DNA from 2 places in the Neobacillus sp. MER 74 genome. Region 2 is predicted to be linked to the other one. Evidence: riboswitches for the same ligand, from Rfam matches in the RefSeq annotation. Region 2 holds a riboswitch; the other holds the start of a gene.
The links. Region 2 has a riboswitch for thiamine pyrophosphate ahead of tenA (thiaminase II). Riboswitches for the same ligand answer to the same signal wherever they lie in the genome.

Region 1 (6,260 bases), on a different contig from region 2:
TAACCTCCTAAGGAAAGTTACTGATATATGCTGCCCCCAGATTCCTTAAACTCTTTAGCTTTTTCCTTCATACCTGTTTCTATAGCTTCCTTCGTATCAAGTTTATTTTCTTTCGCATAATTACGAATATCTTGAGAGATTCTCATGCTACAAAATTTTGGTCCACACATTGAACAGAAATGAGCTGTTTTTGCACCTTCCGCAGGTAAAGTTTCATCATGATATTCTATCGCTCGTTCAGGATCTAAAGATAAATTAAACTGATCTCTCCAACGGAATTCAAAACGAGCTTTTGATAAGGCATCATCTCTTTTTTGTGCTCCTGGATGTCCTTTTGCCAAATCAGCAGCATGGGCGGCAATTTTATAAGTAATAACCCCTACACGAACATCCTCTCTATTCGGTAAACCTAAATGTTCTTTAGGCGTTACATAACAAAGCATAGCTGTCCCATACCAACCAATCATGGCAGCCCCAATAGCAGATGTAATGTGATCATACCCAGGTGCTATATCAGTTGTAAGAGGTCCAAGTGTGTAGAATGGCGCTTCCTGACACACTTCCAGTTGTTTATCCATATTTTCTTTAATTAGGTGCATCGGTACGTGGCCTGGTCCTTCAATCATCACCTGTACATCATGCTCCCAAGCAATTTTTGTTAACTCTCCAAGAGTCTCTAATTCTGCAAACTGCGCTTCATCATTCGCATCTGCAATAGACCCAGGACGTAAACCATCCCCTAAAGAGAATGCAACATCATAAGATTTCATTATTTCGCAGATTTCTTCAAAGTGAGTATATAAAAAGCTTTCTTTATGGTGGTGTAAACACCATTGTGCCATGATTGAACCACCGCGGGATACAATACCTGTTAACCGTTTTGCCGTTAGTGGAACATATCGTAAAAGAACACCGGCATGAATGGTGAAGTAATCAACACCTTGCTCCGCTTGTTCAATCAAGGTATCACGGTAAACCTCCCATGTAAGATCTTCAGCAACACCATTTACTTTTTCAAGTGCTTGATAAATGGGGACGGTGCCGACAGGAACGGCTGAGTTTCGAATAATCCATTCTCTTGTTTTATGAATGTTTTTACCTGTTGATAGATCCATAATATTATCAGCACCCCAACGTGTCGCCCATGTCATTTTTTCAACCTCTTGTTCGATGGATGATGAAACAGCAGAGTTACCGATATTCGCGTTGATTTTAACATGAAAATTACGTCCTATTATCATAGGTTCTGACTCTGGATGATTGATATTAGAAGGAATAATCGCTCGACCCTTTGCAACTTCATCACGCACAAATTCAGGTTTCATATTTTCCCTTATTGCGATGAATTCCATTTCAGGAGTAATAATTCCCTTTTTTGCATAGTGAAGCTGTGTAACATTTTTTCCTTTTTTTGCACGTAATGGTTTGCGCTTCAAACCCGGAAACACGTTATGATTGGCACGAGGATCTTTTTCATCCTTATACCCATTATCTACAGGCTTAATTTCTCGACCTTCATATTCTTCAACATCTGCCCGTTCATGGATCCATGTGCTTCGAATGGCAGGAAGGCCTTTTGAAATATCAACAGAATAATTCTGATCCGTATAAGGACCGCTTGTATCATATACGCGTATAGGAAGGTTTTCCTCTTCACCAAACGTTCCCGTTGTAGGGCTTAACTCAATTTCACGCATTGGTACTTTAATGTCGGATCTCGAGCCTGTTACATATACTTTTTTACTTCCTGGAAAACTAGACATGATGGAAATATTTTGTTCGTTTAATGCAGTCGTTGACATAATAAATCTCTCCTTTTTTTTTTGAATATAAAGGACGAGATACAGAACATAACAAGTAAATAAGCGTATAAAAGTACATCAAAAAGCCGGGACCATAAATGGTTGGACCCGGCTAAAATGTATGCAGAAGTATAGTTGCATCGAAGATTGTCTATTCTAACTTCCCCACGCTGGTATGATCCAGATCAGGTCCCAAGAGTCAAGAAACTTCAGCGTGTTTCTTTCTCAGCCCAACTTATTGGACACCCCTAGTTATTTATATTCAATTAAGCTACATTATATATGAGTATCGGTTAAAATGAAATACATAATATTAATTATAGTAATATAGTCGTGTTTCGATATTATGTTTAGGATGAACCATAATTTACCTGTAAAATACTAATCAAAAAGAGATGTACCAAGGCGAACAATCCAGGATGGGTTTTCTTCTATTTTGTCTTCTTCCTTTAAACCCTTAAGTATGGCAACCCATTTGCCTCCTTTTTGACCAGTTTCTACCTTTTGTTTCTGAATCTTTCCTTTTTTTTGTACATATACATAGGTGGATTTTCCAAAGCCCATGATGCTCGTTTCAGGAACTGCTAGCAACTGCTTTGACTGCACTACTACGTCTAGCATGGTATTGTAGCCAGGATATAGGCCCTTTTGTGAATCTAGACTTGCTTTAAAGGAATAGTATGGATTAGTTTCTTGTTGTATATCTTTATTCTTATTTGCATTTGTTTTATATGTAGGATAATCACTAACCTCCGAAATTTTTCCTTTCCATTTCTTATTGGCTACTACATTAGAAGTTACTGTAATAGATTGGCCTGATGTAATTTTTGCTTTTTCTGCTTCTGTTAGCTTTCCTTCAATTTGAAACGGATCATTTGAAGCGATTTGCATGATTGCTAGTTGCTGATTTTCTTTTGCTCGAAAACCTTGACCTACATTTTGGTTCAGGTTTGATATTACACCAGCAGTGTTGCTGATGACAGTTAATGTTTCGAGCTCAGATTTTAGCTTTTCAGCCTGCAACGTATATTTTTCTACTTTTAGATCTGCTGCAAGGAGCTCAGCTTTTACTTTATTTAGTTCAGCTTGAATTGACTGGATCGTGCTAGCTTTAGTAGCTATGTTAGCTATATCAACTGCATCAGTGGTATTGGTTGTATCAGTTGTATCAGTTGTATCAGTTGTATCAGTTGTATCTGTTGTAGTGGTTGTAGTGGTTGACTCAGCTTCTCGTATATCCTGCTCTAATGAAGTGATTTGCTCTTTCATCTGAGTAACACTTGTTTCTGCTAGCTTTTTATTTACTTCTGCTTGTCCTAGCTCAGCCGCGACTGTTGATCCTTCATAAGAAAAGAGCTTTTGTCCTTTTGTAACAGTTTCCCCTTCTTTCACAAAAATTTCCTGTATAGATCCTTTTGTTACATTTAAATAAATCGTTTCAGCATGACTTTGTACAACACGACCTGACACTGTTTTTGTTTTAATAAATTTTTTTTCTGTTGGATTTATTAACACTAATGGCTTAGATTTACTTTTATTAACTTCTATAACAGCTATGCTTAACATAACAGATATGAATAAAAGAACAAGGACCCCAAGTAAAATCCATTTCTTCTGACGCGAGGTACGAACTTTTTCATTTTCTCCACCAATTCCTTTTGCTGTTTCCATAACCCTCCCCCTTACGTAATAGATATATAGCGAATATTGCAATAAATTGTTGAACCCAACTACTAATATCTATTGTCCATTTTTTTAAAGAAAGGTTCAAGGAATAATTTACTTTTTTTGTCCCGTGAACTTCTCTTGTAATTAATGTACTTGCGATATAATTTAGGTTCTTGTCAGTAATTCCCCCACTAGGCAGAATAATAAAATGGTTTCGTCAATCACTGGAAGATCGTAATAGTTTTTTTACTAGTTTAGTCCATAATATAATTTGATTTTTTCTTAAAGGATAAATCGTACTAAAAAGAGGCCTCCTAAAAAGAAGGCCCACTCACACCTATTAATATAATAAATACTTCTCACGAACCCCGTTAAATTCATCTAAACCCGCCTGCCATGCAGCTTTTATTTCTTCAATAGATTTGCCAGCTTCAATATCAGCACGGATCGAACCATTACCGACAAGGTTATCAAAGAAGGAGATTCCTGCTGCATTCGGTGCTCTAAATTGGAAATCGTTTGGATACATATCATGGATTGTTTTTACGATATACAATCCTGTTTCAAACGGCTTATAGGCATTTCGGTCTGTGACATGAATTTGAATTCCATGGCTTAAAACATTCGCATGCTTCGAGAAGGTCGGTATAAATGAAGCCGCTCGGAATGTGACACCAGGTAATTTGTAAGAGTTTAACTTGGCAGCCAAATTGTCGCTATTAATGAACGGTGCTCCAATCAATTCAAATGGCTTTGTTGTTCCTCTTCCCTCGGAAACATTGGTTCCTTCAATAAGGGCAGCCCCTGGGTAGACTACAGCAGTTTCCAGGGTTGGCATGTTTGGTGATGGAAGGATCCATTCTAATGGAGTCTCATCGTAATACATGTTTCGTTTCCAGCCTTCCATTTCCACCACCGTTAAATCGGCTCCAATACCAAATTCGCTATTGAAAAGCTTGGCTAATTCCCCGACGGTCATCCCGTGGCGAACAGGAATCGGATATTCACCGATGAACGAAGAGTACTTATCCTCGAGCACAGGTCCTTCGACTTTTGTCCCGCTGATTGGATTCGGACGGTCAAGAACTATAATTGGAATATTGTTCTCTTTTGCTGCTTCCATCGCTAGTGCCATAGTGTAAATATAGGTGTAAAAACGTGTCCCCACATCTTGGATATCAAATAACAATACATCGACATTGCTTAGCATTTCAGGTGTTGGCTTTTTGGTCTTTCCATAAAGACTGTAAACAGGAAGCCCTGTTTTTTCATCCGTATATTGTTCAACATATTGACCAGCTTGTGCACTTCCACGGACACCATGCTCAGGACCATAAAGTGCAGTTAAATTTACATTGGTGTTATTGTAAAGTAAATCTACGATACTAGTAACGTTTTGATCTACCCCCGTCGGATTAGTGATTAAGCCGACGCGCTTATCCTTTATCAAATCAATCTTATCCTGCAACAAAACCTCTACGCCCAAACGGAATTTTTCATTCTTCTTCTCTTTTGCGTTCTTTGCAACAGCTGCTGAAACGGTCGAAAGTAGTAGAACGAGAGCCAATAAACCTATAAGCCCCTTTTTCAAAAGTACCCCTCCTCTTTTGATCTATCAAAGTTTAAGGAATATAGCCCTACCCCTATTTGAAGCAGTCACAACTAAATTCCCCTCTATCTCTCCCCTACTTAGTATCCTAACCCGTGATCAAATCCATATAAAACACTGCCATCATGGTTGTAAATCGTAACAGGCAGCTTTCCTGTCGGATTATTTTTACCAAAAATTGTACTTGCTGTTGCTTCAAAGCTCTTTGGTCTAAAGCCAAATTGAACAAGATAGGCATCTACATTCGTATAGGACATAACGTCATATGGATTTCTAGCCCCAACAGCAATGACAGGTACACCAGTCTCGATGAGTTGTCTTATCATCACCATTTGACTAGCGTCGTTGGCTCTGCCTCCAACACTTGAGGTGTAGGTTCCAGCAATGATGTATTTTGCATCCTTCACTTGTGCTAATTGTGTAGCATCAAGTGATTCTGAAGCATTGATATAAATTGCGCCAGGATGGTATTTTTGGACCTCAGCTGCAAGGAGATTCATAGAGAAAGCCGCCCCACCAACCACAACAATCTTATCTTCAGGAGAAACATTAAGTGGAAGTATATCATTATTTTTTACAAGCGTAATTGATTTTTCTGCTGCTTCTTTTTCAACTGCTTTATGTTCAGGTGAACCTACTACTTGAATAGCCTTCGCAACCTTTTCATCAAGACTCCTTTCCATTTCCGCCTTAACAATGCTTCTATTTAATTTCAGGGTTAATATCCGCTCTACTGACTGCTCAAGTCTATCTTCTGAGATATCGCCAGCGTTGACTGAATCATAAAGTCCATTTGCCACTGCTTGGATTCCCACTGGCATTAATAGGACATCTGCACCTGCTTTTACAGCACGGATAGCTGCATCAACGGATCCAAAATGATCGGCAATCGCACCCATATTCATCGCATCAGTTACGATAACACCTTTAAAGCCCATTTCTTCGCGCATTAGACCCGTTAATATCTTGTGGGAAAGCGTACCTGGTACAGAGACTTCTGTTCCGTCCTTTTTTGAAATTGCTTTTGTATCATCAATTTTTGGGAACGTTACGTGCGCTGACATAATCGCATCAATACCAGCATCCATTGCCTGCTGGAAAGGATATAATTCTACTTTCTTTAATCGATTAAGATCATGAGGTACCGATGGAAGTCCTACATGTGAATCAACCGCAGTATC
Region 2 (6,347 bases):
AACATGTTCGGTGCGGAGTAAACAATCGCCTTGTACGAGCGGTTTCGTTTTTACCCTATTTATAAGTTTGATAGATAGAGGGTGCGAGGGATCTTGAACGATCTCCTCCCATTTGTGAGGAAACAACTTAGGGCGCCAAATCCCCGCATCTTTCATTTGTTGATTAAATTGGAGCAGCATCTCTTTTGGTTCCCCATCCCCAATAATCTTTCCATGCTCATCAAGGATAATGACTCGGTCCATCCATTCGATGCAGCCGTCAAGGACATGTTCTACAAAGACCATCGTATGGTTGGTTGTTTGAGCAAACCGCCTCAATAAACCAAAGATCTCATTCCGGCCAGCAGGGTCGAGTTGAGCGGTTGGTTCATCAAAGAAAAGGACGTCTGGTTCTAATGCAAGCAAACACGCTAACGCCAATCGTTGTTTCATCCCGCCTGAGAGCATTTCAATCGGTGTTTTCTTATCAACCATCAGCCCTACTTTTTCCATCAAATCCGAGATCATTTGATCCATTTCGTTACGAGGAATCGAACGGTTTTCCAGACTAAAGGCAATTTCTTCATCGACACGCAGCATACAAAACTGGGAATCAGGATCTTGAAACATCACTCCTGCATTTTTCCGGATGCATACTTCACCGCTGACCTCTGCGTCCAAATGCTCAGGGATAATCCCAGCAAGAGCAGAAATCAATGTAGATTTCCCACTCCCACTAGGTCCAAGGATTAATACCTTCTCCCCTTGATGGATGGACAAGGTAATATGATTGAGTATTTTTTCAGAGCGGTTATAAAAACGAATCGAAAGATCTTTACAACCCAGAAACATTGACATTGTCCTTTTTTCTTTTTTCCTTCATCAACTCATATTGCTCTAACACCCCTGTATTTGCGAGGGCATCCACGACAACTTTCGCTAGCCAGCCGCCAAGAATCATGCCGCTGATGACATGAATTCCTAGTGTCATCAAAAAGACTTCCAGTGTGTAATAACCGAAACCGTTGGCGATTATGTTATAAAGCATTCCAAATACGGCAGCTAGAGCACCTGATAGCATTAAAGTAAAAAGGTTATACCGTTTATATCCGAATAGGGCGAAGGCAATTTCTGAACCAATCCCTTGAAAAACACCTACTAACAGGGCCGACAGACCAAAATGACTTCCTGTTAATAACTCGACGGCAGCCGCTGCTACCTCTGCAATAAATGCTGCTCCCGGTTTTCTGATAATATACGCGACGATTGGACTGGCAATCACCCAAATACCAAACATAAAGCCTGCACCGACCGGCCCGACAATAGCAGAAATCGGAATCCACAGCGTCGACCATCCTAAATAAATCACTCCACAGGCCACCGCTAGAATCACAGCAAGAACGACTTCTTTCATCTTCCAGGTCTTCATTTCACTGCCTCCATTTTCACAGGCCATTCTTCTAGTTTATAAGCCATATCCCAGAACATATATTCCAACTGACAACTGATGAGGAAATGCTCCTTCATTTTTTCCTTTTCTTTCTCTGTTGCTATCTTAGCCCACTCATCGATCCTGGCACAAAATTTTGTCGTAATCGAATCGGTCCGGTTTCCATAAAAATGAATCCAATCATAAAAAGGATGGGAGCGATCTGGATTCACTTCCGTTAATAATCTTTTCCCAATTTCCCAATACGTCCATGGACATGGAAGCAATACCGCTAGAATTTCCCCTAATGTCCCTTCATGTGCAACCGTAAGCATATGACGCGTGTAATGAAGGGCTGAGGGTGCTAACGGATATCCCTGTAATGCCTCGTAGGGTACACCTGCTACTTGACAAAAGTTATTATGTGGATGGATTTCACTGTTTAATATAAATGAAATCTGCTGATTAAACATATCCATTTCTTCACGATTCTCACACTTAGAAACTGCGATTCCATAGATGCGAATAAAGGAATTCAAATATTCAAAGTCCTGTTTTACATAATGAACCAATTGTTCTTTTTGTAACTCCCCATCAGCGATCCCCCGGACAAACGGATGTTCAAAAATTGCCTCAAAAATCGGATTGGCTTCTCTTCTTAGTTCTGCTGAAAAACTCATATATTTCTCCCCCTTATTTGTTTTATGGGAAGACACTAAATGGAACGGCTAACGGTTCGAACACGAAAAAACCGCTCCAAAAATGGAGCGGCAGAATAATAGTATTTATCCATACACAGACTCCACTTTCCTACGCTAGTATGAACTAGATCAGGTTCAAAGGGTCCAAGATTATTCTTGTCTCAGCCGCCAAACGGCTCCCCTAGTGGTCTTCCTATAAATTTAATATTCACTCTACACCCGCTGGTTAATGTTGTCAATCAGTTAACAGCTAAAGGATAAAAATAGACCAAACGTCCTATAGAACAAGGAGACGCCTTCTCATTTTCCCCACTATACTTGCTTAACCACAGCCTTATGTTCTAATCGACGAACTAATTTATAGAACCCTAATAAGATGAGGAGGAGAAAAGGATTGATCATGATGGAGTGATACAAACTCCACCAACCATAATGGAAATAACCCCAAGGCTCTGGTAATAAGGTTAAAACCTCATAGATCACAATTCCTACATTCCAAGCTAAAAAAAAGGAGAATTGTTTCCATAATGGACTTTTTAAAGGATAGACATTTAAAAAGATAAGATTCACAGGTGGGACTAAACATAAATACACAAGCAAGGACTGCCAATCCACACCCTTAGTGAAATACCAGTACCCCTGGTATTTCAAACTGATAAATACATCAAACATCAGTTGGAATAAGGTTGTAAATAACCAAATCTGCAGCATCTCACTTCTGGTTAAACGTTTTTTTACTTTGATTGCAATTAGGTTAAATAAGATCACTGCTATAATAATCCCGACCATTTAGTTAACTCCTTAGGCATCAATATATATAAAATTTCCATTTTTAGTAAAAAACATACCTCTCCACCCCTCTAACTTCCAATTATTTACCAATAAATGTCGTAAGTCTCGTAAAACATGTCATAAGCGTCCGGAAATAGGTTATAAGGTTCAAAAAATAGGTAATAAGTCTCTGGAAATAGGTCATAAGTCTCTAAAAATAGGTACTAAGCGCAGGAATAGATGTTATCTTGGTAACTAACCAAAATATTCCCTCTACCCTCTATTACCATTTAAAAAGAATAAGAACTTTTTCTTCCTACCCCCAAAATCTCCACTTTACTATCTAAGTCTTTGAATATGGTCATTTTCTGTCGAAAAATCTGGCCCGCTATCTGCTGGACATTATGTAAAATATAAATCTATTAATATAGAACAACACTACACCTAGAGGAGGAATCTATGTGAATCGAATGTTTAGGTGGCTGGTTAGGTCACTATTTGCTCCTGTCACCGGAAATGCCGGAGCGGTGGCAAGCACACTTGGTTTTTTCTTAGGGTTTTTGCCTTTAGATAATATAAGAATACCGCTATTAGTAGTTCTGTCACTTTTGTTACGTCTGAATATCATCGCCTTATTCCTGGGAACGTTGATACCTATTTTCATTCCAAAAATGAATCATTTACCCATCCTGGATTTAAGTAGATTAGAAGATACGTGGTTCATTTCAACCTTAAAATCGAAAATACAGCTTTCACAATCGATTGCCCCAGCAATCCTAGGCGGCCTGATTGGTCTTGTTTGCTATTTTTTCTTCCATTGGTTTTACAATTTAGGGTTGAAAAAGAGAGAGCGGAATCAAGACCATGTTTTTCTTGATCCTGCCAAAAGACGCTGGTCGATTATCAAACGAATGGGTGCAGGCTTTGCCGCTTTAATGATTTTAGTGTCGACGATTTTTATCGAAAGCCTGAATAACAACCCAGAGTTTCCAGCACTGCAACTTGATAACAGCAGAGCAAAGAGCGTGATCGAACCAATTAATACAAGTTTTAGTGAAGAACAACTCGCCGCTCAGGTTCAAAAAACAACGCCTTCCCTTGCTAGTCAAAAAGAAATCGGGGAAGTGAATCAAAAACAAGAAGTTTATGGTTTTTACGTCGATTGGGACAAAAACAGCCGCACTTCTTTTAAAAAGAATATTGATTCGATTACCACATTAGTACCGGGCTGGCTGCAACTTACACATGGCCTAACCCTTGAAACCCGCACAGACAAGTCGATTGTTGATCAGGCCAAAACACATAAGATAAAGATTCTCCCCTTAGTAAATAATTTCACTAATAATAAATGGGATGGCGAAGTACTGCACCGGTTATTTATCACTCCTGGTGCAGAAGATCTTTTTATAAATAAGATGCTGGATTATGTGAGAACAAATGACTTTGACGGAATCAATATCGACTTTGAAGACATTCAGCCCAATGATAGAAATCACTTCACGCGATTTATCAGCAAAGTTAATCATGCCTTCCATCAACATGGTCTCATGGTTACACTAGATGTTCCGCCGGACAACGATAGTTTTAACTACGCTGCTCTATCAGCAAATGTAGATCGGATGATTGTCATGTTATATGACCAGCATCATTCAATGAGTAAACCTGGACCTGTGGCACCAACGGATTGGGTTGAAGAGAATTTAAACCAACTCCAAATTCCATCGGGAAAATTGATTGTGAGTTTGGGCAGCTTCGGGTACGACTGGGAGGAAAACTCCGGTCAGCCCGCCAAAACAGTTGCCTTCGGCGATATCATGGATTTAGGAATAGGCACCAACCTTCAAATCCAGTGGAATAAACAAACAAGCAACCCCTATTTACGCTACAAATTAAAAGGGAAAAATCATACCGTTTGGTTTTTAGATGGGGCTACTTTTTATAATCAGATGAAGTTATCAATGGATCATGGTTCAAAAGGTATCGCGGTTTGGCGTCTTGGTTCTGAAGATCCTTCCATCTGGAATTATCTGAATAAACCAAAGGAAATAAACGATCCAACCAATGCCCTTAAATCCTTGGTCAGCCCTAATCCTGTTCACTTTGCAGGTGAGGGTGAAGTTTTGAAAATTGCTTCTCAAACAGAACAGGGGAACAGAACAATTCGCTTGGATGCACAAGGGATGATTCAAACCGAATCGTATGTTAAATTGCCACAACCAATTGTGGTAGAACGGTATGGAAAACCGAAAAGTAAGGAAATCGTCCTTTCCTTTGATGACGGTCCAGATCCAACCTATACTCCACAAATATTAGACATTTTGAAAAGGAACCATATCAAAGCCACCTTTTTTATCCTTGGTGAGAACGCGATGCAGCATCCACAATTGGTGAAAAAGATGTATGAAGAGGGCCATGAAATTGGCAACCATACCTTTACCCATCCGAATATTGCATCGATCACACCGGAACAAACAAAAAGGGAACTCAATGCTAATCAGCGGTTGTATCAAGAAATTACAGGCCATTCGATGACCCTTTTCCGTCCTCCATATGCAGCCGATGCGGAACCAAACACGAAGAGTGAACTGGAGCCGATCTTGCGGGCACAGGAGATGGGATATACAACGGTCGGTGAATTAATCGATTCGGATGATTGGCAAGGACTTTCTAGTAAGGAGATTCTCCAGCAGGTATTGAGCCAGCTGCAAGATGGAAATGTGATATTGATGCACGATGCCGGCGGTGACCGCTCGAACACGGTAAAAGCCTTGCCGATGATTATTAAAGAGCTCAAACAGCGCGGCTACACCTTTTCCACCATTGGGGATCTGATTGGAAAAAGTGATCGTCAAATTATGCCTGAAGCTAATCCAGACAACCCTTATTTAGTCTATGACAAGGCAGTATTCAAAGTCCTCCAAGGCTGGAACTTAGGATTAAGCTTTCTCTTCTACTCAGCGATCGTGATCGGAATCCTGCGACTAGTTGTCTTCGTTTTCCTTTCAAGAAGGCAGGTCAAAAGGTATAAGGAAACGGAGATTGACCCTGACTTTACCCCGTATGTTAGTGTCGTGATTGCTGCCTATAACGAGGAAAAAGTCATTTGCAAAACCGTCGATTCGATTTTAGCGAGCGATTACCCTGCTTTTGAAATCCTGGTTATCGACGACGGTTCAAAGGATGATACGGCGGCTGTCGTGGAAGAGACTTATGCAGACCATCCACTCGTCCGATTAATTAAAAAGACCAATGGCGGGAAATCCTCCGCTGTCAATCTTGGGTTTAAAGAAGCAAATGGGGAAATCGTCGTGGCACTTGACGCGGATACACTCATCGCTGAAAATGCGATTTCCTTGCTTGTGAACCACTTTAAAAATGAGAATGTCGCAGCTGTGTCAGGGAATGTAAAGGTCGGCAATAAAGGGAACCTCCTGACAAACTGGCAGCATATCGAATATGTGACTGGC

Region 1: it holds a riboswitch for thiamine pyrophosphate, as region 2 does, so the genes downstream of both, thiC (phosphomethylpyrimidine synthase ThiC) here and tenA (thiaminase II) in region 2, are expected to answer to the same signal.

What each region holds. Positions count from the first base shown of each region.
Region 1 covers NZ_JAMAUV010000004.1:46,118-52,377, reverse strand. The annotation lists gene thiC (phosphomethylpyrimidine synthase ThiC) at 18-1,802, opposite strand; TPP riboswitch at 1,948-2,062, opposite strand; gene M3610_RS08835 (efflux RND transporter periplasmic adaptor subunit) at 2,184-3,473, opposite strand; gene M3610_RS08830 (exo-beta-N-acetylmuramidase NamZ family protein) at 3,811-5,061, opposite strand; gene nagZ (beta-N-acetylhexosaminidase) at 5,160-6,260, opposite strand, start outside.
Region 2 covers NZ_JAMAUV010000016.1:21,595-27,941, forward strand. The annotation lists gene M3610_RS20675 (ABC transporter ATP-binding protein) at 1-837, opposite strand, end outside; gene M3610_RS20680 (ECF transporter S component) at 815-1,408, opposite strand; gene tenA (thiaminase II) at 1,405-2,088, opposite strand; TPP riboswitch at 2,199-2,302, opposite strand; gene M3610_RS20690 (hypothetical protein) at 2,422-2,898, opposite strand; gene M3610_RS20695 (polysaccharide deacetylase family protein) at 3,342-6,347, shown strand, end outside.